DNA from 2 places in the Sporosarcina sp. USHLN248 genome. Region 2 is predicted to be linked to the other one. Evidence: riboswitches for the same ligand, from Rfam matches in the RefSeq annotation. Region 2 holds a riboswitch; the other holds the start of a gene.
What was found. Region 2 has a riboswitch for lysine ahead of dapA (4-hydroxy-tetrahydrodipicolinate synthase). Riboswitches for the same ligand answer to the same signal wherever they lie in the genome.
Positions count from the first base shown of each region.

Region 1: it holds a riboswitch for lysine, as region 2 does, so the genes downstream of both, WFH04_RS11780 (Na+/H+ antiporter NhaC family protein) here and dapA (4-hydroxy-tetrahydrodipicolinate synthase) in region 2, are expected to answer to the same signal.

Region 1 covers NZ_JBBCZC010000026.1:37,253-46,247, reverse strand. The annotation lists gene WFH04_RS11790 (bifunctional metallophosphatase/5'-nucleotidase) at 1-48, shown strand, start outside; gene yunB (sporulation protein YunB) at 124-915, shown strand; lysine riboswitch at 959-1,139, shown strand; gene WFH04_RS11780 (Na+/H+ antiporter NhaC family protein) at 1,280-2,863, shown strand; gene WFH04_RS11775 (sodium-dependent transporter) at 3,095-4,624, shown strand; gene WFH04_RS11770 (methionine/alanine import family NSS transporter small subunit) at 4,637-4,744, shown strand; gene WFH04_RS11765 (hypothetical protein) at 4,903-5,472, shown strand; gene lipA (lipoyl synthase) at 5,662-6,606, shown strand; gene WFH04_RS11755 (YutD family protein) at 6,624-6,932, shown strand; gene WFH04_RS11750 (DUF86 domain-containing protein) at 7,063-7,512, shown strand; gene WFH04_RS11745 (TIGR01457 family HAD-type hydrolase) at 7,505-8,272, shown strand; gene WFH04_RS11740 (YuzB family protein) at 8,312-8,548, opposite strand.
Region 2 covers NZ_JBBCZC010000051.1:100-9,094, reverse strand. The annotation lists gene WFH04_RS16085 (DMT family transporter) at 1-299, shown strand, start outside; gene fosM (FosM family fosfomycin resistance protein) at 312-731, opposite strand; gene WFH04_RS16075 (disulfide oxidoreductase) at 838-1,245, opposite strand; gene WFH04_RS16070 (DsbA family protein) at 1,238-1,876, opposite strand; gene WFH04_RS16065 (M56 family metallopeptidase) at 1,930-2,787, opposite strand; gene WFH04_RS16060 (BlaI/MecI/CopY family transcriptional regulator) at 2,791-3,207, opposite strand; gene WFH04_RS16055 (ABC transporter ATP-binding protein) at 3,674-4,345, opposite strand; gene modB (molybdate ABC transporter permease subunit) at 4,358-5,047, opposite strand; gene modA (molybdate ABC transporter substrate-binding protein) at 5,083-5,904, opposite strand; gene WFH04_RS16040 (DUF4256 domain-containing protein) at 6,136-6,702, opposite strand; lysine riboswitch at 7,048-7,226, shown strand; gene dapA (4-hydroxy-tetrahydrodipicolinate synthase) at 7,356-8,240, shown strand; gene WFH04_RS16030 (hypothetical protein) at 8,367-8,624, opposite strand; gene WFH04_RS16025 (YjcZ family sporulation protein) at 8,813-8,953, shown strand.

The DNA of each region.
Region 1 (8,995 bases), on a different contig from region 2:
GATGTGCTTGGATGGTATGGAAAAGAAACCTTTGCCGGTACGCTGTAAAAAATCCTTTTGTAGATGGCAATAGATAGTATGAACGGGGCCCCTCCTGCATAATGTGAAGCAGGAGGGATCAGTTTGAAATTTCATGGTCAAGTCCCTCGAAAATATTATAGAGGAAGACGTAAACCGAAACGTAAATGGTTCCCGATTTTAATTCCTGCATTTTTAATAACAATCGCTCTCTTTTTTTACTATGTTAATTCAAAATTGACGCCAATATACTTGCTATATGCGGAAGTCCAAACTGAAAGGATCGCGGCACATGTCATTTCTCAAGCAAATAAATCGAGGTCGACAGAGCTTTATAATGCAAATGAAATTATAGAAATTGTTCCAAATGATTCACCGGGAATGGTTGTCAACACGATTAATACCGATATTATTAATAAGTCGATGTCAGAGTTGCAAAGCCTTGTGGAGGCTCATTTGGCATCAGCTGAAAGCGGCAATTTGGAAATGCTGCCTATTAGCGAAAACATAGAGTATGATCCAAAAGCTATGGAAAGCCAAGGAGGAATTGTTTATTTCGTTCCGATGGGGCAGGCGTTGAATCTTCCTATATTGGGGAATTTAGGGCCGAAAATTCCAATTCGTTTTCATGTAATTGGGGAAGTCCAGACAGAAGTTGTAACGGATATTGAAGAGTTTGGCATTAACAATGCTTTAGTAAAGGTGGATGTTGTTGTAAAAGTGAACGTACAAATCATTGTACCGCTTGCGACACGTAAAAGTGTTGTGGAAAAAAGGATTCCAATGGCAATTGGATTAATCCAAAGCCCAATTCCTCAAATTTATAATAGAGGGGATGTCAGTCCTCCACAAGTAGAGGTGCCCTTCCCACTGACAGGCACACAAGGAAGCCCTTGAAAAAAGTTCGATTTCCTGTTAGTCTTAATAGAAAGAGGAACACCGATTAGGTAGAGGTTGCAATGCTTAAGAGTACCAAACGAGAGACGGCATCGATGACCGTTTGGGAAAGGAAGTTTTGCCGAAGTGTGAAATGGCTTGCCAAGCCTTTCATAGCTGGGGTCATTCCGAATAGGGATGGCACTGTCACACATTGTTGAGATGTGTGATGAGCTACAGATCGTGCGTTAGATAAAGAGAGCTCAATTATCTTACAAACGAAACGTAGAATAAGCCGACACCTATGACACATAAAGTGTAATAGGTGTCGGTTTTATTTTTTCCCCTCTATGTTCTTCAATTCATAAAGTTGGAGGAAATGAATATGATAGGCACATGGGTATCAATATTACCACCATTAATCGCAATCGCCATGGTGCTGCTAACGAAAAGGGTCTTGTTATCACTTGGATCCGGAATTGTAGCAGCGGCATTATTAGTTTCATCTTTTTCGCCATTGGAAACTGTGAAATCGATCTGGACAGGAATGACAGCATCATTCTGGTCAGAAGGCGCTTTGAATACGTATAATATTTTCATAATGATTTTCATTCTTTTATTAGGGATACTTACAGCGTTTGTCAGCTTGTCAGGCGGCAGCAGGGCATTTGCGGAATGGGCCATACGCCGCATTAAGACAAAGCGCGGTGCAAAGCTACTAACGGTTTTCATCGGCATTATAATTTTCGTAGACGATTATTTTAATTCATTGGCTGTAGGTCAGATTGCAAGACCTATTACGGATCAACATCGCATATCGCGTGCGAAATTGGCCTATTTCATCGATTCGACCTCTGCCCCAATTTGCGTAATTTCACCTATTTCAAGCTGGGGCGCATTTTTGATCGGGCAGTTAGCGTTAATTTTTGGAACGAGTGCAGCCATTACGTATTCTCCATTGTCTGCATTTTTAATGATGGCTCCCATGAATTTCTACGTGATCGCCACTCTGTCTATGGTATTTTTCTTTGCATGGACGAATATTGATTTCTTTGCAATGAAAAAGCACGAAGATCGTGCAGAGCAAACAGGTGAATTATTCGATCCTGAAAAGGATATTCCAGGTCAATTGAAAGAGGATTTTCCTGTTCATTCTTATGGCCGGGTACGAGATTTGATTGCTCCAATTGTGGCGCTTGTTATTTTTACATTGGGCATGATGGTGTGGACCGGTTATCGTGCAGGAGGGTCTGCAAGCATTTGGTCTATTTTTGAAAATACGGACGTACCATTGTCCTTAGTGACGGGGGGGATTGTCGGTACAGTATTAGCAGGAAGTCTTTATATCGCACAAATGAAACAGAACGAGACGGCTTCATTTTCATTAATTGGGAAAGCGATCGTTAGTGGTTTAAAAGCAATGCTACCAGCAGTATTAATTTTGATTTTTGCGTGGGGATTAACTGATTTGATCGATGTGCTTGAGACAGGTCTTTACCTCTCAGGCGTTGTAGAAAAATCTAGTATTCCTGTCCACTTCTTGCCGCTTATTATGTTTATCTTAGCCGGCCTGATGGCATTCTCAACTGGCACTTCTTGGGGTTCGTTTGGTATTTTGCTGCCGATAGCAGGAACGATTATGATCAATGCAGAACCAGAGCTTCTACTACCAGCACTTTCAGCAGTATTGGCAGGGGCGGTATTCGGAGATCACTGTTCTCCTATTTCAGATACGACGATTCTCTCTTCTACAGGCGCTGGTTCCAATCATATGGATCACGTAGCGACTCAGTTGCCTTATGCTTTAATAGCGGCAATCATATCCTGCATTGGTTATTTGACTTTAGGGTTAACTGGTTCCATTTGGGTAGGGCTTGTCGTAGTAGTAGTGATCATGGCATTATTATTTACTATAATAGTATCTAAAAAGAATAAAACAGAGTATAAGGTGAAATCCTTCATAGAATAAACAGAAACAGCTGTCTCATATGTTGATCTAATCGACTATGAGGCAGTTTTTTTACCCGAAAATGGCAGCGTTTGTACAATCTTTAGACCTAATAGAAGTAGTTAAAAAGATTCTTACTATACTAAAAACACTTTGACATTAGTAGGATGGACATTTATACTAACTGTAGGATTGCAATAATCTGAATTTACTTACACGTTAGATGCAGAAAAAAGAAAGGGGAGATCTAAAATGGAAGGACGTTCTCAATGGGGAACACGCGCCGGATTTATTATGGCAGCAGTGGGGTCTGCTGTCGGTTTGGGGAATATCTGGCGTTTTCCGTATGTTGCGTATGAAAATGGCGGCGGAGCATTTTTTATTCCGTACTTATTTGCTCTGTTAACAGCGGGAATACCAATTTTGATCATGGAGTTTACGATTGGTCATAAGTATCGTGGGTCTGCACCGTTGTCATTCTTCCGGATGAAGGGGAAAAAAGCGGAATGGATCGGTTGGTGGGGGATTTTTGTATCTTTTGTCATCTCTACTTATTATGCAGTTATAATCGCCTGGGCGATGAAGTATACGATTTACTCGTTTAATTTATCATGGGGGAGCGATACCGAAGGATTCTTATTTGGAAGCGTACTGAACATTGCCGACAATCCTGGGGAAGTTGGCGGTTTCGTCCCTGGTGTACTGTGGCCGCTGTTATTAGTATGGGCGCTCACATTTGTTATTCTGTTAGCAGGTGTCAAAAGAGGAATCGAGTTGGCGAACAGAATATTTATCCCGACATTGATTGTTGTATTCCTCTTAGTTGTCATAAGAGCGGTTACATTGGATGGGGCAGTATTGGGGCTTGAGGCATTCTTTAAACCGGACTTGAGCAAATTGACCAGTCCTACCGTTTGGGTTGCAGCTTACGGTCATATTTTCTTCAGTCTATCGATCGCATTTGCCATTATGATTACGTATTCGAGTTACTTGCCTAAAAAATCGGATATTACAAACAACGCATTCATCACAGGTTTTGCAAACTCAGGATTTGAATTGTTAGCAGGTATTGGGATTTTTGCAGCTTTAGGATTTATGGCTTCACAGGCAAACGTAGCAGTTTCAGAGGTTGCTTCAGCTGGAGTCGGGCTTGCTTTTGTTGTATTCCCACAAATCATTAATGAAATACCAGGCATGAATGGAATATTTGGTGCGCTCTTCTTCCTTTCTCTTGTGTTGGCTGGGCTTACATCGCTCATTTCAATTTGTGAAACATATGTAGCCGGCTTGCAAGATAAATTTAATATTTCAAGGACAAAATCAGTCATTATCGGAGCAGGCCTTGCAACGATTTGTTCATTGCTATTTGCAACTCGCGGCGGTCTCTACTTCCTCGATGCTGCGGATTATTTCATCAACCAGTTTGGTGTAGCGGCAATCGGGCTGATTGAAGTTATTTTGATCGCTTGGGTATTCAGAAAATTGGGTGTTTTCGAAGCGCATGCAAATGAAATTTCCGATATGCGAGTCGGAATGTTATGGAAAATTTGTTTAACGGTCATTACTCCACTCGTCTTAGGGTATATGATGATCGAGTTGCTGCGCATTAATATTATGAAGTTGCATGATACAGACACCGGAACGTATGAAGGATATCCTGCAGAATTCATAATGGCGGGAGGATGGTCTGTAGCCATTTTTGCACTCGTAGCGGCGATCATCTTTACGTTCTTCAAATGGAATAAAACAACTGCTGAATCTACGGACTATGATAATCGATAAGGAGGATTCTTTATGAGTGGTGGAGCAATTTTAATGATGATCGTCGGGATCCTCGTCATATGGGGGGGACTGGCGGCAAGCATCGTGCATGCGGTCATGAAATCGAAAAGTAATGGGTAATCGATAAATTTTCTAAAACGATAACATAGAAAACATGTGAGGATATTTATTCTTTCACATGTTTTCTTTTTCTACCATTTGGTTGCCGTCTGAAACTTATCATCTGTTCAACCGTATAAAAAAGGGAATTGGAAAAAATCAGTAAAAGGATGATTACTATGAAGGTGAATAAATGGTTTGCTACGATGTTTAGCATAATAATTTCCATTACCATATTAACAGCTTGTTCAATGAAAAAGGAGATTATTGTCTCGAATGAGCAGGAAGGAATTGAGTTGAAAGTACAACTGAATCAAGACAGTGTATCTCCTAACGATGAAGTACTCCTACATGTGACTTTGACAAATCATAATGATTCAACAAAAGAAATCTACGTTCCAACACCGAAAGAGACTGAAGAGGGCATTGCTGCGGTAATGGTAATTGATGAAAAGGATAATCGGTTGTATCAATTTTTATCTCCTCATTCCACTCAAAAATTATCGAATGTAAAAGAACGTACTTTCTATGATTATGTCTTAGTAGAATTAGGAGCAAATGAATCCATTGAACAACAGTTCCTTTGGAATCGGGAATTCTATGATGAACAGAATGAAAAATCCGTCACAGCTCAACGTGGAAAATATATTTTAAGTTCTTTCGTCATCTTGGATGAATTGGAAAATGAAGAAGATTATTTTGAGCCCGAAAAGCAAATTGTTTCCAAATTTCATTTTAGAATTAAATAAAATATACTTATGTATGAAAGACGCTGTTTCGTTGAAATGAAAAAAGTAATATCAAAAATCTCCGATACATTTTTGGATGATAAAAAGGATGATAGTAAAATCTGAAAAGTTGTTTGAAGTCAGAATATATGATACATTGACAAGAGCGTTGATATCCATTATAAGTACATAGGAATGGGGTAGATTGCTTTGTCTTGCAGACCAGAAACAGGAAAAAAAACAGAACATATTCGAAAGCCTGATTGGTTAAAAATTAAACTTAATACGAACGAGAACTATACCGATTTAAAAAAGTTAATGCGTGAAAAAAACTTGCATACTGTGTGTGAAGAGGCACGTTGTCCAAATATCCATGAATGTTGGGGAGAGCGAAGAACAGCGACATTTATGATTTTAGGAGCGGTATGCACACGTGCTTGCCGTTTTTGCGCTGTGAAAACCGGTTTACCGAATGAGTTAGACTTGGCAGAGCCAGAACGAGTTGCCGACTCTGTAGCGCTTATGAATTTGAAGCACGTCGTCGTAACGGCAGTAGCTCGCGATGATTTAAAAGATGGAGGCTCTGAAGTTTTCGCGGAGACAATCCGTGCAATCCGCCGCAAAAACCCATTCACAACAGTCGAAGTGTTACCGTCAGATATGGGTGGCGACTATGATAACTTAAAGAGGCTTATGGATGCCAAGCCGGATATTTTAAACCATAATATTGAGACGATCCGTCGCTTAACGCCAAGGGTCCGTGCGCGTGCAACTTATGATCGGTCGTTGGAATTGCTCGCACGTGCAAAAGAAATGTATCCTGATATCCCTACAAAATCTTCCTTGATGGTTGGATTAGGAGAAACGTTTGAAGAAATTGTTGAAACGATGGATGATTTACGTGCTCATAACGTCGATATTATGACGATCGGTCAATACTTGCAACCTACAAAAAAGCATTTGAAAGTCCAAAAATATTATACACCGCAAGAATTTGCCGAGCTTCGAAAGATTGCCATGTCAAAAGGTTTTTCACATTGTGAAGCTGGTCCGCTTGTTCGCTCAAGCTACCATGCCGATGAACAAGTAAATGCAGCGGCAAGGGAAAAACAGCGTATTGGCGATGAGTTATTGGAAGCAACAGTTAAAAGCTAAAATGGTGGTGATGGAATTTGATTATAATTGATCAGACGCAATATGAGGTTTTACAAAATCACCGCGACGGTTTTAATGAAGAAGCATTGGAAAATAGATATAGCGATGTCTTATCAAAGTATGACTATATTTTAGGCGATTGGGGCTATGGTCAGCTAAGATTGAAGGGATTCTTCGATGATCATCATCCGAAGGCGAGCTATGAATCTAAAATAAGCACATTGCAAGATTACCTGTACGAATACTGCAATTTTGGCTGTGCATACTTTGTATTGAAAAAGGTTGGCAAAGTAAAGCAAGAAGAGCTTGAAAAAGAAAATCCATAAGGAAAATTGATAGCTGGCATGTGTAAAAAACATGCCGGCTTTTTGCATGGTCTAGATTGCCGTATGAATGTTCCATTATGGAACCGATGTGATATGATGAAAGAGAGATGACTATCGGGAGGGAACACCATTGTATTTTATTGATCGCAATCAAATCAATGCTACATTGTCTTATATGGAAAAAATAATCGATTTGTTTGAACAGCGAACGGACTGGACGACTGATCCGATTAAGGAATTGGCATTGGAACGTATGGCACATACAGTGATTGAGTCGATTATTGACGTAGGAAATTCCATGATCGATGGATTTATAATGAGAGATCCAGGAAGTTATGATGATATTATTGACATTATGGAAGATGAAAAAGTGATCACTTCTGAAATGGCATCCCCATTGAAAAAGGTACTTAGCCTACGTAAATCGGTTGTCCGAGAATTTACGAAAGTGGACAGCGAAGAACTTGAATCGGTGTTGTACGAAAACAGAGATGAATTAAAAGCATTCCCTGAAAAAGTCCGTCATTATCTTGAATACGAATTAGGGCCCGTATCGGCTTTCATGCCGTCAGGTGAATAAATTGAAATCTTACAAAGCAATATGTTTGGACATGGATGGAACGGTCTATAGAGGGAATGAAGTCATTCCTGAAGCATCTGTTTTCATAAATAGCTTTCAAGGCAAAGATATTGATATTTATTATGTAACGAATAATTCTTCCATGACGGCGGAACGTTTTCAAGCAAAACTATTAAGGATGGGGATTCATGCTTCTACAGATCAAATTATGACTTCGTCAATTGCGGCTGCTACGTATTGTAAACAGCATTTTGAAGGTGCGAAAGTTATGATGATTGGAGAAGAGGGGCTTGAACAAGCACTGCGATCGGAAGGTTTTGTCATAACGGATGAAAATCCTGACGTTGTAGTAGTAGGGATCGATCGGAATATCACTTATGAAAAACTGTCCAACGCGGCATTATCCATTAGGAACGGTGCCCATTTTATTGCAACAAATGGCGATAAAGCTTTCCCGACGGAGAGAGGTCTCGTTCCAGGAAACGGTTCATTCGTCAAGCTATTAGAAACAGCTACCGATCGTGAGGCGACCATTGTCGGCAAACCTGAACCGTATATGTTGGAGTTCATACGGCAACGCGGCTATTCGAAAGAGGATATGGTGATGATCGGAGACAATTACGACACGGATATCCAAGCAGGAATCCGCTTCGGCATTGATACGATTCATGTTAGCGGAGGCGTAACGGATCGGGCAACAGTTTTGAAGAAAGACATGCAACCGACGTATTTGTTTGACAGCTTGACCGATTGGAAATAAATAAAAGAAAAGCGAACCGATATTCGGTTCGCTTTTCTTTTAAAACAAAGGGTTCTCCTCGATGAATTGATAAATTTTTTCGGTTAATTCTTCAGGAGTATCCGCTTCAACAATTTCGCCATTTACAAGAGCATACAATGATTCCGCACAAGTTGTGCAGTAGCTCAAACAGCCGTATTCAAGTACATCTATATTTGGATCTTTTTCTAATGCTTCTAATGTTTCCTGTGAACCGTTTGCAAGATTACTCATGCAAAATTCGACAATCGGATTCACGATGATCACCTCGCTACTTGGCATGCTACTCTTTTTTTCGTCGCCCGTCAATTTCCATGTCTTATTGTGAAATATCTCACAAACTGTTATAATCGAAGATGGAAAAACTACGGAAATTAATTTATCTTTATTCAATGAAAGATTTCTACGAGAAAAGCAGCATTGTACTGTTATTTTTCAGGAAGTCCAAATGTGTTTAACGATCATTTGTATAAAGATAGGTCGTCGGCGGATGTTTGTAGAATTTAAGATGAAAGAATAGGGTTCGCGATGCCATAAGAACACTTCTACAAGATGTCAGTTAGTAGAAATTCAGTTAATGAGCGATCATAGATCGGATTGAGAGCGATTGCGAAATTCATCGATGATTGTATGGCATGCATTGGGTTTGTCAAGAGAGTGCTGTCTGTGAGAGGGATTTGCACATTGTTGACTCGCGATGTAATG
Region 2 (8,995 bases):
TTATCCACCCGCCATGGCATATGGATTTTACAAGATTACCGATTGGCGCTTATGCAAACTTAGGGTTTGTCATTATTTTCGGAACGATGCTTGCGTTCTTTTTCTATATAGAAAGCTTACAAAGTCTTTCACCTAAAGAAACGAGCCTGCTTAGTAGCTTAGAGCCTTTAGCAGCGGTAATGACAACAGTCTTTTGGTTACATGAGCCTTTTGGATTTATGCAATGGATTGGCACTGCCTGCATCATTGGCATGATTTTATTAATGGCGTTAACCAAAAAGACACCTAGCGTGGAATGAATTGAACTGTATTTATTCAAAAAACTCCATATGCGTTTTTTCTTTTTGATAGTACTCTAAACGATCTTGCAAAGTCCCCGTATGGAATTCAAATTTATGGCCGTCCAAATCAGTAAAGTATATCGATTTTTTGTCTTTTTCATCCCTTGGGCGACCGGATAAAATTGCAACGTTTAACGATTGAAGTTTGTCATATACTTCATCAAACTCCGCTTCATCAATCGAAAAAGCGATATGTGTATAGGACTGGCTTATTTCATTGCGAGGAATGTCCTTTTCTTCATTAAGGGCAAGCCACATGCCATGCAGATCGAAATAAGCAGTCGTCCTGCCTTTCACTAACAATTTCGCTTCAAAAACATCCTCATAAAAACGAATCGATTTCTCTAAATTAGAGACTGAAAATAAAAAGTGATTAAGTCCTTTAATCATGACCTTCCCTCCACCCTTTCGTAAAGAAGTAAAATCGTTTTTAGTATAGCATCTCAGTTCGAACAGTAAAAAGGTGATCCGTAAAGAGACAGGTCACCTTTTTCTTTTAAAGCGATTTTCGCTTCCTAAGTATGAACATCATAATGGTAATCATTGTAAATGCAATAAGCGCTAAAAAAGGAATTGTGATAAACCCCAAATAGTTAATGTATTGCCCTGAACATGGAACCCCACTTGTACAAACACTGAACTCCTGTAGCGTAGGCAGCTTTTGCAATGCATAATGATAAGTTGAAACAATCATGCCGATGATCGACAATGGCAGCACATACTTATAAATAGCACGATCATTCCGATAAAAAGCTATTCCTAACAAAACAGCAAGCGGGTACATTAAAATACGCTGATACCAGCAAAGAGTACACGGGATAAACCCCATTCGTTCACTAAAAAACAAGCTTCCCGCAACAGCAATAATGGCTGTGATCCATGAAAACAAAAGAGGTTTATTCACCACTTGCCTCTTCCACTCTTTCCAGGAAATCATTCATCGTGCCTCCGTCAAATAGCTTCCCGTTAATATAGATGGATGGCGTTGAAGAAATCCCTAAACTCTTTGCAGTACTCATATCTTTCTTTAAAGCATCTTTCCCTTTTCCATCGCGATATGCGGTCATTACTTGCTCCGTCTCTTCAGGACTTGCTACTTCAGAAAGCACTGTCTCCATCAATTCATCTGTGAAAATGTTCATCTCCCCCGATTTTGTCGTTTGGTTTGCAAACAGCAAATGGTGGAAATCCCAAAATACTTCATTGCCAAGCTGCTCGTAAACCGTTTCAGCAAATTGTGCTGCCGATGTTGAATCCGGGCCCATAAACGCATAGTTCATAAAATAAAATTTCGCTTTTCCGCTAGTTATCAATTCTTCCTGAATCATCGGAAGAAGATTATCATTAAACTCTTTGCAGTGAGGGCATTTATAATCTCCAAATTCAACAATCTCGACAGGTGCAGAAGCCTCTCCTAAAAACGGTTGCCCCTCATAGTCCATGACGGCCGATTCTTTTTCAGTATCTACTAACACGATCATACCGATGATACAAACAGCGATTATGCCAATAAACCAAAATAATTTCTTTGACAAAATAACCTCTCCTAACTTCAAACTACAAAGTGTAGTGTAATGATGTAAAAAATTTACGCAAGTGCGTAAATAAATAGACTACAAATGAAACAAAAAATAAGAATGGATATCGTTAAATTTTTATACGATAGTTTAGGGAATTTCGATTCTCCGCCATTGACTGGGTTTAAAATGTATGCAATTCGATAATTTACTGACGTAGCTGAAAAGGATACATACGTAAACGGCATTTTTTCATGCTGCCCTAATTTTAACATCTTCAACAGAGCACTACCCAAGTTGACAGACGTTCCTTGTTGCCGAATCGCAAACTCGTCCGCCAATACTTCAGTTATTACTTTATAATGTTCATGAAACCATTTTTGGATAGGAAGATACCACATTATCGAAGAGCTTAAAGATAGTATAAAGACTTTTAGCGGATCACGATTTTCTTTATGGTACATTTCATGAGCCATTACGGCATTCAACTCTTCACGATCCAAGAAATGAATCAAGCCTGTTGTGATTATTATTTTCGGCTGGATAAAACCGACCGTAAATGCCATTGGAACGGGATGTGAAAGAACAACGATCTCGTCTTTCTCGTTGCCATATTGCTCATTGAATTCCTTTGACAGCTTACTCTCTTTATATTGCTGTAAACGCCTTTTCATCTTCGACATTTGAAACCATTGTGCACCAATTTTCCAAAGTGAAAATGACAATGTAAAGAAAACAAGGCCGTCGAGTATATATTTCATCGAAGATAGACCAATTGTTTTCAACCAGCTATGACAAACGGAAATCAAGTTGAATTTCATATCGCAACCTGCAACCATGGACGTTGCATAGAGTCCCATTTGCAGCAAAATGATACTTGTTATAGCAAGTGACATGACAAAAATAAAAGATGAGTGACGTTTCGACATACGTTACAATCCTTTTTTCAATTGTTGAATTTTATGCTCTAATTTTGCAACGAGATCATCATCAGCCTCTTCAAGCGCGTCCAACATATGACTAACGACAACATTTCCGAATTCATCCATCAGCTCATTTGTCATTTCCTTCGACTGCTTATTCAGAAACTCAACTCTCGATTGTACTGGTCTAAATAAAGACGATCGGCCCTCTGTCCTTTTTTGAAGAACGCCCTTTTCAACTAACCGATTCATAACTGTCATCACCGTATTGAAATTCGTTAATTTCTCCTGCTCAAGAACTTGCTGCACCTCTCTAATCGTCAGCTCGCCGGAAGACGCCCATAATATGTCCATCACTTTCGCTTCAAGCGGTCCAAAAAAACGTGTCAATCCGCTCTCATCCAGTTTAAAACTTCGAACTCTCAATATGTATCACCCCACACTACGAATTGTAGTGTATATTAGAATATGATGCAATAAAAAATCATCCATATTAAGCAAATAGAGTCGATTAAGCACTCTTGGCCTGATGCAACGTGCAGCTTGAACGTTTGGTACACTAGATTTGGCAAGAGACGATAACAGCTTAATAGGGTAGGCAAAATAAACACGAACGATGAAATTTCCTTTACTACTGAAGAAATTGCCCAACGATTAAAGGTATCCAAACTAAACCGTTTATGATTGGATCAAAAGGAGAATTGCAATCCGATTCACTCAAAAAGGAAATGAATGCGTAAGGCGGTTATGATTTATCCAAGTCTGGGCAAATCATTTACAAAACTCAATAATTCCAATGAAAACGATGCACAGAAAACACATATATAATCATATATCGCCGCTAAAACGATCTTATTTTCATAGAAAAAAACGCTTCCATTGTGGCGGTTTTTTAAAACTGAGTTGCACATTTATTCATCGAGTTATCGACCGTTTTATGGACGACACCTTTATCTAAATACAAAATACGATCCGCTAGCTTTTCAGCTTCCGTCATATCATGCGTAACGATAATGAATGGGATTTTCCATAGTGCATGAATTCTTAATAGCTCGTTTTGGCATTCCAGCCGGGTTTCCCGATCAAGGGCGGATAATGGTTCATCCAATAACAAAACAGACGGTTCTGTTGCGAGCGCTCGCGCTAATGCAACCCGCTGCTTTTCTCCCCCCGAAATTTGATGGGGATATTTCTGCTTCAAATGTTCAATTCCCAACACCTGAATCATTTCTTGAATTAATCCTGCAGCCTTTTGATCGGATTTCTTCACGCCGTAACCGATGTTCTTTTCAACCGTCATATGTGGAAATAAAGCATAATCCTGAAATAAATATCCTACATTTCGTCTTTGCGGAGGTAGAGGCTTTTTTCCAGTACTCCAATACGTCTGCCCATTTAACGTTATGGAGCCGTCATCGATCTGTGTTAATCCTGCAACGGCATTTAAAATCGTTGTTTTTCCCGAACCCGAAGGCCCTACAAGGACAAATATTTCATTTTCCACTTGGAAGGAAACGTCCAATAAAAAATGGGATAACCTCTTCTTCAGCTGAACGTTTAACATTTGCTCACCTTCTTATACGTGTTCGTTTTTAAAACGTTGCAAGCTTCTTCGGCTCCACCAATTCAGCCACATAATTGTGCTGAATCCAAGTGCTACAATAATGACTACCCAAAACGTAGCTTTCTCCATTTGACCTGATTCGACCGCAAAATAGATCGCCATCGGTATCGTATCCGTCTTCCCAGGAATATACCCCGCCAACATTAGCGTTGCTCCGAACTCACCGAGACCTCTTGCGAAGGAAAGAACCAACCCTGCAAGAAGTCCTGGCCAGGCAAGCGGAAACGAAACCGTCCAAAACACCCGCCACTCAGAGGATCCCATCGTTCTCGCAGCATTTTCCAATCGGCTATCCAAATTTTCAAAGGCAGCGCTTGCGCTTTGATACATTAACGGAAACGAAACTACAACAGATGCGATTACCGCACCAATCCATGTGAAAACGATTTGCAAATCAAACCATTCCAATAAAAAACTGCCGATCCACCCTTTTTTTCCGAAAAGAATAAGCAATCCGAAACCAACAACTGTCGGAGGAAGCACAAGCGGAAGCAAAAATAAAGATTCAATAATGCTTTTCCCGAAAAACCGCTTTTTGGCAAATACATATGCAAAGTAAACCCCTGCAAGAAAAACAATGACAGTCGAGATACCCGCTACTTTCAATGATAATAATAAAGGTGTGTAGTCGGTTGTGTTCACGCGTATCCTCCTATCAATCCACGGATCCGTATTTCTTACTTAAAGCCATATTTCTTTAATATTTCTTTCCCTTTATCGCTCGTCAAGTACGCTATAAAGGCTTTCGCCTCTTCTAAGTGTTTCGATTCAGACACAACTGCTATAGGATACACAATTGCCTCATGCCATTCAGGTTTCGCCGTCGCAAGTACTTTTACATCATCTGAAATTTTTGCATCACTCGAATAGACGATGCCTAAATCGACATTCCCCATCTCGACATGGGTTAACACTTGGCGTACATCCGATCCTAACACAAGCTTGGTTTGAAGAGGATCCCACAAATCCAAATGCTCTAATACTTCTTTTGTATAGCGGCCTACCGGCACGCTTTCAGGCTCTCCAATTGCAAAATGCCCAATCGCGGATGGGTCAATCTCTTCAAATGAAGCTACCGATGTATCTGTATCCTTATTCGCAATAAGCACCAATTGATTTTCTGCAAAATCAACACGCGTCTCATCTACAATTAGCTTTTTGTCTTGTAAAGTATCCATATCTTTTTTACTTGCGGATAAGAAAATATCTGATGGGGCTCCGTTTTCAATTTGCTGCACTAATTTTCCGGAGCTGCCAAAGTTGAACGTTAACGTAATATGCGCATTTTCACTTTCAAAACCTGCTTTTAAATCGTTCAATGTATCAGTCAAACTAGCCGCTGCAGAAATCATCAGCTCTACATTATTTTCATCTACAGTGGATTTTGTTGCCGATTGTTTGGCTATTAATCCACTCTCTTTTGCTTCGTTGCTGCTTGTACAACCATACGGAATGAATATTATGCATAATAGGAGAAAGAGATAGGCGATTTTTTTCATGTTTTCTCCACCCCTCTCATTTGTTATAACGAAATAGATCTATTATAACTACTTATATGCAATTATAGAGAGAGCATAAAAGAGGGTCAACTTACGTCCATACAACAAAGCATTGGAAACAAGTAAAAACAATCCATTTCCCTTGGTTGGGAGAAGGATTGTTTCAATATTTATAAAGCATTAAATAAAGGAAAACCCTAATTTCTCATCTACTATACAGCTGTATAGTTCCTATACTCTTAACGAGCCGCGAAATCCTCTGGATGAATAGTAAGATGAAGCGCCGTTGTGATAGACGAAGACTTGCCCGTAGCGGTAATCACAAAAAATGGCCCCGCCAAGCTCTCTAATAGCAGGAGGTGTTTGCACCCAGCTCGATGTTTTCAAGTCGACATTTTCAAGTTGCTGTAATGCACGATATTGTTCTTCCGTCAATAATTCGATCCCCATAGCCGTTGCCATATCGATTACACTGTTTTCTGGCTTATGATTTTTCCTTGATTCCAATGCTTCGCGATCGTAGCAAACGCTTCTGCGTCCTTTAGGAGTTTCAGGAGAGCAATCATAGAAAATAAATTCGTCCTTTTGTTCGTCATATCCAACAACGTCCGGTTCTCCACCCGTCGTTTCCATTTCATTGAGAGACCATAGTTTCTCATCTTGCTCGTCCAACTTCGCTTGAACTTTTTCCCATTCAAGCCCTTCGTGACGGTGCATGTTCTTCTCAAAGCGGGCTTTCAATGTTTCAAGCAATTCTTCACGTTGCTCCATAGATAGCTCTTTTTTAACAGTTGCCATACGTTCATTTCCTCCCCGTTTCCGGCATAAACTTATATTACTTTTACCATAAGAAATTCTTTTAGACAAATCCTTTCCTAATAGTACAAAATGCAAATTAGTAACCGAACTAATCAACTGATTTACAAAATGAATTCTAATAGACTATTTTAAATTCCTTAGCTTACAAAAACTCATCATCATGAATTGCCCCAACCAATATTTTCTCTTGCGTTGACACAACCCCATAAAGCCGTTTCAAGGACAAGGCAATTCACTTTATTTTCACGTTTTACTTGCAATTGTATCGGATTACATGTAAAGTCTTATATAATTTAATATATTAACTTATTTCGCAAGTATTGAAGTAAGGATAGAGGCGCAAAGACCATCAGTACACAATCAGAGGATAATGAGATCCTATGAAGATTGTGGAAAGGGGAATTTGCCGAAGTGGAGAGATTCTCATTTATCTCGAAGCTGGTTCTGGGTTGAATAAGTCCAGGATTGTCATATAGGAAACTATATGGAGGGCTATCTTATGCAAAGAAATAATTTATTTTATTATTTCAAGCAACAACGATCCCTCGTTGTTGCTTTTTGTTTTCTTTTTTGCAATTGCCCTTCTCCCTCTATTTTATTTTCCAAAATAAAAGACAGGATGTGGAGAAACAATGAATTTCGGACAAATCGTAACAGCAATGGTAACTCCATTTGATGAAAATGGTGAAATTGATTTTGCAGCAACACGAAACTTGATTAATCATCTAATTTCCAATGGATCTGATGGATTGGTTGTAGCAGGGACGACAGGAGAATCCCCTACGTTGTCAAACGAAGAAAAAGTCAAATTGTTCAGGTTTACAGTTGAAGTGGTGAACGGTAGAGTTCCGGTCATTGCGGGAACAGGTTCGAATAACACACGTGAATCGGTTGAGCTCACAATGCTTGCTGAGGATGTTGGTGTTGATGGCATCATGCTTGTTGTGCCATATTATAACAAGCCAAGCCAGGTAGGCATGTACGCACATTTTAAAACGATTGCATCAGCCACTTCCTTACCGATTATGCTGTACAATATCCCTGGGCGTAGCGTCGTAAACATGTCCGTTGAAACAATCGTCCGCCTTTCTGAAATACCAAATATCGTTGCAATCAAAGAAGCAAGCGGCGATTTGGATGCTATGGCGGAAATCATTGAACAAACGCCAGAAGGTTTTTCCTTATATAGCGGAGACGACGGTCTGACCCTCCCGATATTGTCCATCGGTGGAACAGGGGTCGTTTCAGTCGCAGCCCATATTATTGGAAACGAAATGCAAACGATGATCGGGAAATTCAAGAGAGGCAATGCTCGAGCTGCCGCCAACGATCACCGTAAACTGCTTCCGATTATGAAAGCCCTTTTTGCTGTTCCGAATCCTTCCGCTGTAAAAACGGCATTAAATCTGAAAGGAATTCCCGTCGGTGGTGTCCGTTTGCCGATGATTCCGTTGAACGATGAACAGCTGCACTCACTGCAAAGCACATTATCCCTGCATGCTGAAGTAAAGATTTGATATAGATTCATTCGCTAACATAAAATAGAACCTGCGAAATTGCTCGCAGGTTCTATTTTCATTCATTGAAATGCTTCATGTAACTACCACCTTGCTATCCACTCATTACGCTAATAACCGTTTTGATTACCACCAAAATGGCAGCAAGGCAAATGTTGCAATGGATCCTAATGCAATGCCAATGGCGAAGGCAGCACCTCGGCCAAATCCAAATCCATATCCAAAACCGCCCAAGTCCCTCCGACGACCTATTGGTTGCAAATAGACCTTATTATTTCTAACACCTTGAATGATCCCCCTATGCACCCTTCCATCGTGGGTCCCAATAACTACTGCTCTTCCGACATGCCGTGTACATAAGTCGTGGTAACGTTGGATTGACATCGTGTTGTCACCTCATTTCAATTGAACATACAACATCTTATGTATGAAATGGTGTTTCATAGAGGACAAACATACTAAAGCGGTGCGAAAAAGAAATCGAATGAGGACGAAAATTGGGAGAATGTCCAGTACACGAAAATTTTTACTACATAATATAAAAGCAGTAGATTCATTGGAGGTGTTGATGAATGTCAAAAGTTGAGTCTGTTCCTGAAGGCGGCTATGGCTCAGGGTTTACATTAATTGTTGTATTGTTCATTCTTTTAATTATCGTTGGAGCTTCTTATTTAGGCGGAGGATATGGATACGGATATGGTGGATACTGTTAATACACTTAATTGAATTTGATAAGATCGGCAAATGGGGCTGTC